DNA from 2 places in the Terribacillus sp. DMT04 genome. Region 2 is predicted to be linked to the other one. Evidence: predicted binding sites of a transcription regulator. Region 2 holds the regulator's gene; the other holds the start of a gene.
What was found. Region 2 encodes LexA, which represses DNA repair genes until DNA is damaged. Its sites were predicted from a motif close to CGAACATATGTTCG; they were not measured.
Positions count from the first base shown of each region.

Region 1 (6,288 bases), 520 kb from region 2:
CTTTCTTGTGCTTGGACTCCTGCTTTTGTGGGTGACAAAAAGACTTTCTGCTAACTATTTGGCCAAGAGACGGCTGCAGGCGCATCAGCTGCAAGCTGTGCCTCTTTTCCTGCTCATGCTGACTGCCTTTCAGCTTGTCAGTCAGCCTGTATCGTTATACGTTTCGCGGGAAATGGAACAGCAAGCGGATGCCTATGCACTTGAGCATGCACCTGATACGGAAGCTGGAATTCGTATGTTTCAAAAAATGCAAAGCGTATCCAAAGGTGATCCAGATCCTTGGCCGATTATAACGTGGATGCGTTCAACCCATCCGCCCATGCAGGACCGAATTGAAACAATAAAAGAATATATCGAAAACAAGCAGAAGCAGTGATAAACATCTTGCTTCTGCTTTAAATTGTAAGGTTTCTATTAAGAAAGCAAAATTCTGCTGTTTTTCGACGTTTTATTTGCTATTGTAAAAGTAATCCTTCTTTTCCTGCATCAGAAAGGAATGACATAATGATAAATCAAAGTCCTGCAGTGGCAGAACTTACACCGCTTACGATGGCGGTATTGCCGAAAATCCTAGAAAACGGTCATCCTGGCTGCGAAGTACTGGAAACAGAAAACAGCTATTCGTATCGCACCCCTCCAAGTAAATTCATCGACTTAGCTTGTAAGTTTTATGGAAGCAGTTTGAAAGGAAGACAGGCGGGTGTTAAAGAAATTTGCGGAATCACGCATAAAGCGCCAATATCAATTGACCCTGTCAGTGGTATGTATTTTTTCCCTACTTCTTCGCCGCTTTCCCATACGTGCTCCTGGATATCTCATTCCCACATTAAACTCATGGAAGCTGCACCTCATCAGCGTACACGCATCATCTTCAAAAATGGGCATACCCTCACACTTGATGTATCTTATGGCTCTATGATGAACCAAGTACAACGCACAGCCCAATACAGATTCTTACTGGACAAGCGCATCAGGCATTTGTGGAAGTATGGCGGGGACCAGATTGCGGAACCCTTTGCGTAAGCTCTAGCAGAATCGCCTCGACTTTCTTTCGTATGGCGGGGTTAAAGTAGTTTCGCTTCTCTTCGCATTCTTTTGTAATAAACAGGAAGGTAGTAAAAGCATCATTTTTTTCAGCTGTCACGATTTGCATATTACATGCTCGGAGTTTGGAACGCAGCTGTCGGCGCTCCTCTAAAGCTGCTTTCTCCAAAGACTGTAATGTATGCAGCAGATAGGCCTTAATTTTGTGCTTTCCTTCCTCTACAATCTGGATGTCCTGCTGCAGAACAACAATGGCCATAGATAAAAACAGAAACCGTGATCCCAGCCTGTATTCCGACTCACTAAGACAACGCATTGCCTTCCCTCCCTATTACGAACATATGTTCCATTATACCCGATTGCTTGTAAAGTGAAAACAGGATTATATCGGTAATTTATAATTGATTATCCAAATGCAGGAAAAGAAGGGATGATCCAGCAGACTTTGCATGCTTGGACTTTTCGTATAGAATGGAAAAAAAGATGTTTTTTGCAGGGAATAGGAGAATGGTTAGATGCTCTTAGGCTTTAGTTGGAACGATGTTATGGAAATGTTCCGCAATGGAACATGGGACGATTACGTAAGGTCCCTGTTAGATAAATATGAAAATTTGGGTCCTATACCCGGCATTGCACTTCCCTACTTGGAGAGTTTTCTGCCATTTCTGCCGCTCGTTGTATTCGTCTTAACTAATACAGTGGCATACGGTCTGCTATGGGGCTTTCTATATTCCTGGATTGGTACATCACTTGGCGCAATCTCGGTGTTTTGGCTGATTCGGCGATACCGTCATACACGTATGATCAATTGGCTGCGGAATAATAAGCAAGTAAAGAAAATAACCGAGTGGCTAGACCGTCATGGCTTTGGTCCGCTCTTTATACTGTTATGCTTCCCATTCTCGCCTTCCGCTATCATTAATGTAGTAGCTGGATTATCGAGAGTCAGTCTGCAGCAATTTGTACTGGCGGTTATTCTCGGTAAAGCATTGATGATTTTCTCAATTGCTTATGTAGGGGACAGCCTGAGTTCGTTTGCTGAAAATCCAATAAAAGCTGTTGTTGTAGCGGGAGCGATTATCCTCTTCTGGATAATCGGAAAGTATGTGGAAACGAGATTGAAGAAGAAAAGCAAAAAACTAGAGCAGTCTCATAAGGATTAAAGCATCCTAGCTCGGGGTAAAGTGTTGCAAAACACTTACACCGGAGGAAAACACATGAAAAAGACAAAGCGCTGGAAGTGGTTCCTCTCTTTAGGCGGTATATTGCTTGTGTTCTTCTTTGCTAGAGAATTAATATTTGCGGATTACCGTGTGGACGGACAGTCAATGGAGCCTACCTTGCAGGATGGAAACTTCCTAATGGTAAATAAATTCATGGATGATGCATCCAGTATTCAACGTTTTGATGTCATCGTATTTCATGCAACAAAAGAAGAAGACTATGTAAAGCGAGTCATCGGAATGCCGGGAGATACAGTCGAAGTTCATAATGATCAATTGTTTGTCAATGGTGTATACAGACCCGAACATTACTTGGAAAATTATCGAGATAAAGTTGATGGTCCGCTAACCAGAGATTTTACACTGGAAGAAGTTACGGAGCAAGAAACAGTTCCAGAAGGTATGCTGTTTGTTATGGGTGATAACCGCAGAGATAGCCTGGACAGCCGCTCATTCGGCTTTATACCAATTGAAAAAGTCGTCGGAAAAGTTGACGCCCAGTTTTGGCCAATGTCAGCATCAGGACTTAGTAATTAGAGATTGTAACGCCAGAATCTTAACAAACGAAAAGCCGAGCAATTCTGAGGTATGGTTCCCAGAATTGCTTCGGCTTTTTTAGCTGGACTGCCGGAGGGGAGTTATACCTAAGATGTAATTCTCTACTTAATCGCCATTAAGTTAATTGAGCGTTTTATGCCACTGCTTCCAGTAAATGCAAGCGAACAAACGTGCTTATCTTTTTTCCTTTGCTGCACGTATCGTGGTAAAATAAGAATATTAGATTGGAAGACAGGAGTGAAGCCTAGCATGGGTGTACGTTTTATAATTGGCCGGTCCGGAGCCGGCAAGACACGTGCTTGTCTGGATGAAATCGCAGACAAGCTGCAAACAGACCCAATGGGGCCGAATATATTCTATTTAGTGCCAGATCAAATGACTTTTCAGCAAGAGCAAGCGCTGATCAGACAAACTGGCGTAGAAGGAAGCATTCGGGCACAAGTTTATAGCTTATCCCGGCTGGCCTGGTATGTACTGCAGGAAACGGGCGGGGCAACGAAACAGTTTATTACCTCGACTGGTGTCCAAATGATGCTGCGTAAAATTACAGAGGAAAGAAAATCAGATTGGAATGTGTTTCAGAAGGCGATTGAGAAGAACGGCTTTATGGAACAGCTGGAGAACATGATTACGGAATTGAAGCGTTATCGCATAACACCTGAGCTGCTTCATGATCAGATTCGCGAGATGGAGCAGTTCCAGCAGCCCCATTCTAATGAAGGTTCACTTCGGGACAAGCTGGAAGATATCAGTTATATCTACGATAGACTTACTGCCCTTTTGCGGGATAAATATATTGACAGTGAAGATCAGCTGCATTTGCTGGCATCTAAAATACCGCTGTCCCGTTCCGTGAAGGATTCAGAAATATACTTGGATGGCTTCCATCAGTTCACCCCCCAAGAGCTAGAAGTGATTGGCAGCTTGATGACCGAGGCGAAACAGGTAACGGTGACACTGACATTAGACGGTGCGGATCGTGAGGATGTGGATGAACTGGATTTGTTCGCGCGCACACATGAGACATTTGTGCAGGTAAAGCAAACAGCACAAGAGCGAAATGTGCCAATTACCGCAATAGAGAAACTGGATCCAGCGGAAGGCCGTTTTGGTCATAATCCTGCTTTTCTCCATTTGGAAAAACATTTTGAGACACGTCCGGCTCCTGCTGTAAAAGAAGAAGTGCCGGTAACACTGGCACAAGCGGTCCACCCGCGAGCAGAGGTTGAAGGTGCAGCACAGGAGATTGTGACGCTTGTACGTGAAAAAGGCTATCGCTATCAAGACATCGCCTTACTGCTTAGACAAGCTGATGTATATCACGAATTAATTGAAACTGTATTTGCTGATTATCATATACCAGTATTTATTGACCAGAAGAAACCAATGATTCATCATCCGCTGCTTGAGCTTATTCGTTCTGGAATGGAAGTTGTGGATGGGAACTGGCGTTATGAAGCTGTGTTTCGTGTATTGAAGACAGGTCTCATTCCTAAATCTGATGACGAATACCCGCTAACAGAAGAAGCAATCGATGAACTAGAAAATTATTGTTTGGAATATGGAATTCGTTCTCGAGATCGGTGGCTGCAAAAGGAAGACTGGATCTTCCAGCGTTTCCGCGGATTCGAATCGGGCCGGCAGACAGACAAGGAATTGGAGACGCAAAAGCGGATAAACCATTATCGCCGCCAAGTAGCCGAAGCAATGAAGAAATTTGATCGCAAGCTGCGTGAAGGAAAGACATTCCGTGAGCGTGCAGTTGCGGTTTATAACTGGCTGGAGCAGCTGCACGTTCCGCAGCGGCTGGAAGCAATGCAAATGGCCTTTGATGAACGCGGCGAATTGGAGCGAGCAAGAGAACAAGACCAAGTATGGGATGCCGTGCTTCAGCTCTTAGATGAAGCAGTAGAGATTGTTGGGGAAGAGCGCGTTTCGCTGCAGGTCTTCCGTCATACGATGGAAACAGGCTTTGAGTCACTTGAATTTGCCCATATTCCGCCAAGTTTGGATCAAGTCATCGTTGGAACAATTGATCACAGTAAAGTGAGCGGTCTGAAATGTGCTTTTTTGTTAGGAGTCAACGAAGGCGTTTGGCCAATGAAGCCGAAGCCAGATGGCTTGATCAGCGAAGAAGACCGAGAACTGCTGGCTGTGTACGGTGTTCAGCTTGCGGCCGGAAGCAAGCGACAGCTGCTGGATGAAAGTTTTTATATGTACGTTGCTTTTACGGCAGCGAGTGAACGGTTGTGGGTGAGTTATCCAATTAGTGATCAAGAAGGAAAAGCCAAGATGGCATCCACGCTTGTACAGCGAGTAAAGGATCTCTTTGATTGGTGCTGCGATGAGCGGTTGCTTCAGGACCCAGAGGATAGTCTCGACACAGCTCGTTTTGTGGCGACAATTGATCAGAGCCGGTCGGCACTGACAACACAGCTTGCTCGGAAAATGCGCAGCTATCCGATTCATCCGATTTGGGACAGTGTTCTAAACTGGTTCATCCTGCATGAGAGCGAAGAAGAGCTGACAGGCAGAATTTTGCAAAGTCTTTTCTATCAAAACGAAGTAGAAGATTTGGCTGAAGAAACAAAAGAACAGCTATTCCCCAAAAAGGTGAAAGCAAGTGTGTCACGGATGGAAACGTATTATCGCTGTTCGTACCAGCATTTTGCTAAGTACAGTCTTGGCTTGGAAAACAGACGAACATACAAGTTAGACGCACCTGATATTGGACAGTTATTCCATGAAGCTTTAAAACAAATTACGGACTGGGTGCAGCTTGAGGGGCGGAATTATGCACAGCTGAATAAGGAGGATGCTTCCGGATATGCGAAACGAGCGATGGGGAATTTGGCGCCAGTGCTCCAAAATCAAATCCTTCACAGCTCGAATCGATTCAAATATATTCAGCAGAAACTCCAGGAAATTATTTCGCGGGCAGCCTATACACTAAGTGAGCAAGCAAGACAAAGTAAATTCTCCCCGGTCGGACTGGAGCTTGATTTTGGTGAGAACCAGACACTTCCGCCGATTGAACTGACTTTGCCGAATGGGTATGACATCCAGCTTCGCGGGCGGATTGACCGAGTAGATAAAGCGATTGATCAAGAAGAGCTGTTTCTCCGAATCATTGATTACAAGTCCAGCAGCAAAGCATTGAATCTGACAGAAGTATACTATGGACTTGCACTGCAAATGCTTGCTTATTTGGATGTCGTTTTGTCGCATTCCGAACAGTGGCTTGGACTGCGGGCAACTCCTGCGGGTGTGCTGTATTTCCATGTGCATAATCCGCTAATCTCCCAATCAAGCAGATCACAAGTAGATATTGAGGAAGAAATCTTTAAAAAGTTCAAGATGCAAGGGATGCTGCTGGAAAACGAATCGGTTGCGCGTATGATGGATACGTCACTTGAATCTGGCATGAGTAAAATCATTCCGGCAGGGCTGAAAAAGGATGGGG
Region 1 covers NZ_CP077639.1:1,069,401-1,075,688, forward strand. The annotation lists gene KS242_RS05750 (M48 family metalloprotease) at 1-376, shown strand, start outside; gene KS242_RS05755 (competence protein ComK) at 505-1,023, shown strand; gene KS242_RS05760 (YhjD family protein) at 971-1,360, opposite strand; gene KS242_RS05765 (TVP38/TMEM64 family protein) at 1,560-2,207, shown strand; gene lepB (signal peptidase I) at 2,262-2,804, shown strand; gene addB (helicase-exonuclease AddAB subunit AddB) at 3,075-6,288, shown strand, end outside.
Region 1: a site for LexA is predicted at 1,379-1,392, ahead of KS242_RS05760 (YhjD family protein). Genes of this name have one in related genera too.

Region 2 (6,288 bases):
ATTCTTCAAGTATTCTTGTCTTAGTTCTTTCTGCTCTTTCTGTTCCCCTAAAGAGAGACCTTCTGTTTTTGCTTTATGTGCTAACGCATTGATGCGCGCCAATTTGTCTTTGGATATCATATGTGTATGCTCCTTTAAGCATTAAAGTTAACATAAACTATGTTACCTGCTAGTGTCGTCTGTTTCAAGCGAAACATACTCCTGGTACCTTCTATGTACGGTCGCTTTTGAAACGGCAAACCCCATCCCCCGCAGAACAGAGCTGATTTCATGGAACGTCAGCTTGTTGTTACGCAGCCGTACAACTTCTTCAATCGGGAATTCAATTCGTTCTCTGCCAGGTGCAGCTTGCTGATTACTCAGATTCTTACTCGGATCATAACCGCCGGCAATGGCGCGCCGCATGCCTCTTTTAATTTTCATATTGTGAATCTTCCGCTGGTATTCTTCTACAATTCCTACGATTCGAAGTACCATACCATCCGATTCTGACAGCTGAAATTCGCCTTGCTGATTTAATGTATAGACCATTACCTCCAGCTTCTGGAGGTGGTGGAACAGAGCAATCTTCGTATTCCCCCTGCCCAGTCGTGTTTCATCCTGGATTAAAAGGCAATCTGCTTCTCCAGCCGTAAATAAATCTAGCATCTTAAAAATACCGGGCCGTTCAATCTCGTATCCGCTCTGTTTTTCTTCGATGATATCGATGACCTCAATATTAGATGTGGCAGCAAGACTGATAAGCTCCTCACGCTGCCGTTCAATCGAGCTAGCCTGCTCGTCTTTTTCTGTACTAACTCTGCAATAGATAACTGCTTTCATTGGTGTATCCTCTCATTCAGCTAATTAAACACTCATCACAAGTGTAAAGTATAGGAAGAAAAGCGTGAAGCCGAATAATACATAATAGAACAAATCAGATTTTGATAGTTTCTTTAACATAGTAGATTCCTCCAAATAAAATAGATATTTAGGAACAAGCGTTCTTATCGTTAATTCCATTATATACGAACACAGGTTCTAGTCAAGGGGTTTTTTCGAACGGATGTTTGTATATTGAAATCTATCATGATATAATGTATGTAATAAAAATATATGCACGGGGTGTTCGATACATGATGAAACTATCGAAAAGACAGGAAGCAATTTTAGCTTACATAAAAGAGCAAGTTCTAGATAAAGGCTATCCGCCATCCGTTAGAGAAATCGGTGAGGCAGTCGGGCTGGCATCCAGCTCCACCGTACACGGCCATCTTTCCCGCTTGGAGAAAAAAGGACTTATCCGCCGGGACCCAACGAAGCCCAGAGCTATTGAAGTTCTCTCGCTTGAGAGCGGGGATCAGACAGATATTCCTCACGGTGAACCGAACTATGCGCCAGTAATTGGTAAAGTCACTGCTGGTATTCCTATTACAGCAGTGGAGAATATTGAAGAGTATGTGCCGGTCCCGAATCATCTCGTCGGCCCGGATGATAATATCTTCGTCTTAGTCGTAGTTGGAGAAAGTATGATTGAAGCAGGCATATTAGATGGCGACATGGTTATTGTGAAGCAGCAGCAGACTGCTCAAAACGGCGAAATTGTTGTGGCAATGACAGAGGACAATGAAGCAACTGTAAAACGTTTCTTCAAAGAAGAGAACCAAATCCGCCTGCAGCCGGAGAACAGTACAATGGATCCTATTATTCTTTCTAATGTAAGTATTCTCGGTAAAGTAATCGGCCTATACCGTTCTATTCAGTAGAATCGGTTTCGGCCGATTTTTTTCATAAATTTTACATACTTTCTAGCAATTTTCGACACACTTTTTGGGTATATTAGAATATGATTTAATAACCAAATGTTAGAAAGAAGGTGGAATCGTGAAGCTGATTTACAAGTTAGTTTGCAAAATAAGAGGCCGCCACAAGATTGATAGTGTTTCTGATACATGTAAATGCGGATACACACGAAGCTACCGCAAAAATGAGCATAATACGGATGATTATTATCTTAAAGAAAGATAAAATAGCTGTGTAAATGAAGAGGAGCTTACCTACCAGGCAAGCTCCTCTTCTTTGCTATTCGCTAGTTTCATTTCGGTGCGGAGTGCGCTTAGCAGTATTCCTGGCGTCACCTTCCAAAAGCTGTTTTCCAAAGCTCCTTTTGCTATGCTCTTATTTTTCATAAAGCAAGTAACTCATGCCCTTTTAGCTATGTCGTTGATAAATACATCATGGTAGTCCTTAGAGATTTATTTCTGCATGTAAAAGAGGAATTCAATTGATGCATTGGTGGTATACAACTAGTGGAGGTGAAAATATGGCGAATTATCATACTACACCTGATGGGAACGGCAATTGGCAGGTGAAAAAAGAAGGTGCGAAAAGAGCATCTGCTCATTTTGATACGCAAAAGGAAGCCATGAGTTACGGGAAAGAAGCCGCGAAGAAAGGAGAAGGAGAGCATTTCATCCACGGAAAAGACGGAAAAATAAGAGAACGCGACTCTTATGGCAACGACCCATTTCCACCGAGAGGCTAATCCAGAGGGAACGCAGTAGCTTTTTGCGTTCCCTCTCTACTGAACCAGTCAATTGTCATTCACGATAAATGAGAGAATCATCGCACCCAGCGCAACACACAAAGCAACTATTTTAAGTATATCTATGTAATCAGGGTGTATCTCCGTTAAAAATGATAAAAGTACAGACAGCAGCAGTGACCCCATCATGATGGATAATGCCAGTACCTGAAGAAACTTCCTTTTGTTCATTATTTTGCATCCTTTCTAATAAAGATTGCATGCTGCTAATGCTGTAACTTTGCTAGAAATCCGAGCAGGACTCGACTTTCCTATCACCTTTGCTTCTGAATCAACAATTTCAATTACCTTTTTGACAAATGACATAGTATCAGTATCCAACTTTTCCTTTTATATTGGAATATATTTATTGATTACATTTATGGAATCTTATGTTAAAATTTTAATAATTGTTAATTGGATAATATTAGCTAATAACGAAGGATTAACTGATCGGCTGGAAGGATGTTTTCGATTTGCTCCTATTTATTATTATTTTACTTGTTCACTATTTACCGTTTATCACGTGGCTGTCACTGAGCTTTTTAAAATCTCATCGACTGGAAGGGGAAGATCCCAAGAGAAAGACTCGTTTTCTCAGTTTCTTAATAATTTTCCCTTTACTTAATGTTGTAAGTAACATTTTTCATATAAGCGTTTCATACAGCTTTACAATAATGATTTCAATTGCTGTCGTGATTAACATATATATGCTAGTTACAGTAATAAAAGATAAGAAAGCTGCGCGTCTTACAGCGGAACATTCATAGATTTTGCTTTGCTACTTATTTATCTTTCTTATCATCTGTTAGTCTCATCATAACAATGCAGATTAAGATTAAGGCAATAAATGTACCTGTTGACTCTGGCGGATAATTTAACAAATACATATTTACAGGGTAGTTTAATAAGAGTATTAAGATTGTTAACGCTATTAAGATTCAGTTTGTACGAATAATCGTCACCTCTTTTCTATTCTGCAAACATTAATTGCTTGGAGAAGGCGATCTATCTTATTGTTTGAATGAAGTCCTTGTCCTTTTGAAAGACTTAATCAACAGATTCAAATAAGTATCGAACTTGTTGAGCACTTTCTTTTGTAACAACATGCATTATCTTCGTGTCCATCATATGTAAGCACCCATCTTCCATCATCTAACTCGGTAACATGGATAAGTCTTTCGCCTCCAGATTCCCCTTCGCCGTAATCGAGCAACACATCATAAGCAGGATCGTCTGCTTTTATCTCTTCCTTTCTAGCGCTGTTTATCATCTCTTCAAATAAATTCATTTCATGCAGACTGTCAGTATTCCAATAAACGCCTCGTTTAAGCCGCCATAATCTTCAGACTTAGAGACAGATACTTCTGAAATATCTTTCTTGGATGTAGCCATCCTTTCTGAATTACTACACCCAGTAAATATCACTGCCAATACTACTAAAACAAAGATGATACACCGTGTCATCAGCCTTCCTCCAGACTATTCAGGAAAGATGTTTCATTTCTTTTATCACGTTTTTCTTTTGTAGTACGAACAAATTCTTAATACAGGACATGTTAGATACTCACGGACTTTTCTTAACCATTATTGTCAATCAAAGCCCATGTACTGCCAAAGAATAAAGCTCTACTGTTATCAGACCATAGCGTACATAATGGTAGCGAAATACTTCAATTGAAACTCCTTAGACTGTTACCTCTATTTAATATCCATTAAATGGCAAGAGGGCATTCTTGTCAAGCTCACTCCGAATCTTTAGGTGCAGCTGTAGATTAATCATTATTAGACCAGCAGCATTAAACAAGAATTCATGTTCTTTTGACGATGATAGGCCGGGTCAATTGTTCTAAAGCGGATAAATCATACCCAGTTTGCTGTTTCGGTATCACGTTTCTTAAAAGACCTACATAATTATGTATAAAGAAGTAATGAAAAAGCCCTCCGAATATAAGGAGGGCTGCTATTACGCAGTTTTATAGAATTCTTCAAATGTTTCTGGACCAGCAATGCCATCAACACCAATGCCTTGGCTGCGCTGGTAAGCACGCACTGCGTCTCGCGTGTTATTACCGTAAATTCCATCAATGCTTAATCTGTATCCTAAACATACGAGCGTAGCCTGAATTAAACGTGTCCAGCCCGGCTGATGGTTGCTGATACTCTGTTCTGGCACAGAAGCTTTTGTTCTAGGTCCCCATATACCATCAATGGCTGTCTTACCGAACAGCTGGCAAATTCGCAGCAAGGCGTCCATTGTTAACGGACCATTCAATCCATCTACATCAAGTTCCCTAAAACCTGCTTCTCCCTGATATTGGTTCGCCCATCTTTGTGCAGTTTTAACCAATTCCGTCCCGCCAGGTGCTGGGCTGCTGCCATTACCATTATTACTGCTAGGCGGAGGGGTCGCGCTGCCAGTACGATCCGTCAGACTTGGTCTTCTCCCTGCTCGCAGCTGCGCTGTAGAAAGACCGCCCGTCATCTCAAGGTGAGGGTAATCTTTGAAGCTTCGCCAGTCACCGCCCCATTCAAAGCCGAGACTTCTAGCGATAGCGGCCACCCGGCGCCAATTGTTATTTACTGTCCAAGTAGCTTTCGTGCCATCCCAAGTAGTGAGGAAATAATCTACTGCCAAGCCAAAGTTATGGTTGGACTGACCGCCTCTGGCATTTGTTACAATACTTCCTGGTGCAGTCCGGCCTTGCGCATACAATCGGTTCTGCTCTGCATATGTCCGCATCCCCTCCGAGATTTGAACATTGATACCTTCCTGATATGCCCGCCGAATTACCTCCAGCGCACTTTGCTTCACGATAGGATTCATGCCGTTCCCCATATTCCTTTCCGAACGACGCAGCAACGTGTCTAATGATACTCTAGCCATTCGTATCTAGCTCCTTTCGCTTCATCGTACGTAAGAGCTCTAAGGCTGTCCACGGCGTTTTGATTATTCTAGTGTATAATAGGCCGCCTTATTTCTCTAATAAGAAAAAGACCGTAACCCATAATACCTTCTTTTCTAATCATAATTTACAGAACCACATGGCACACACCCTTTGTAGGAATAATTCACAAGAAATTAATCAAATTATCACTTTCAGGTTCGTATTCGAGCAAACAAAAAGGCCATTCCATATTCGGAGAAGGCCATTCGTTAAGCAGCTTACTTTTTAGAAATTTTTTGCAGCAAATATAATGCATAAATAATTGCAGGTATTGCTCCATAATATAAAACGCTGTTTATTAAAATTTCAATATCCCACATAATATCCGTAATCAATGAATAAATTCCTCCTACCAGTCAACCTTCTCTATCATCTTCAAAATCTAGTAATGTCGCATCTTAACAATATTATTCCTGCCACAATAGAATACTCCATAATTTTCCTACCGTCACCTGAAAATTCTGCACTATACAAACTCTTGTTATTCTTTCCTACTTCTGTTGATGTAAAACAAATATACTTATGTAAAAGAAAAACCTCTGATACAAATAGTATCAGAGGTTTACAGATTAATAGATTAGAAGTTCTCCATATACTGAGAACGTTCCCATGGGTGTACTTGCGTGCGGAACATATCCCATTCGATTTCTTTTGCTTCGATGAAGTGTTCGAACAGGTGCTCGCCTAGTGCTTCGACGATTGTTTCGTCAGACTTAAGCTGCTCTAGTGCGTCGAATAGTGTAGCTGGAAGATCTGCTACGCCGTTCTTTTCTCTTT
Region 2 covers NZ_CP077639.1:1,587,374-1,593,661, reverse strand. The annotation lists gene KS242_RS08480 (DUF896 domain-containing protein) at 1-120, opposite strand, end outside; gene KS242_RS08475 (YneB family resolvase-like protein) at 163-822, opposite strand; gene lexA (transcriptional repressor LexA) at 1,116-1,745, shown strand; gene KS242_RS08465 (DUF2188 domain-containing protein) at 2,303-2,524, shown strand; gene KS242_RS08460 (hypothetical protein) at 2,573-2,755, opposite strand; gene KS242_RS08455 (hypothetical protein) at 3,851-4,030, opposite strand; gene KS242_RS08450 (peptidoglycan-binding protein) at 4,530-5,450, opposite strand; gene glnA (type I glutamate--ammonia ligase) at 6,089-6,288, opposite strand, start outside.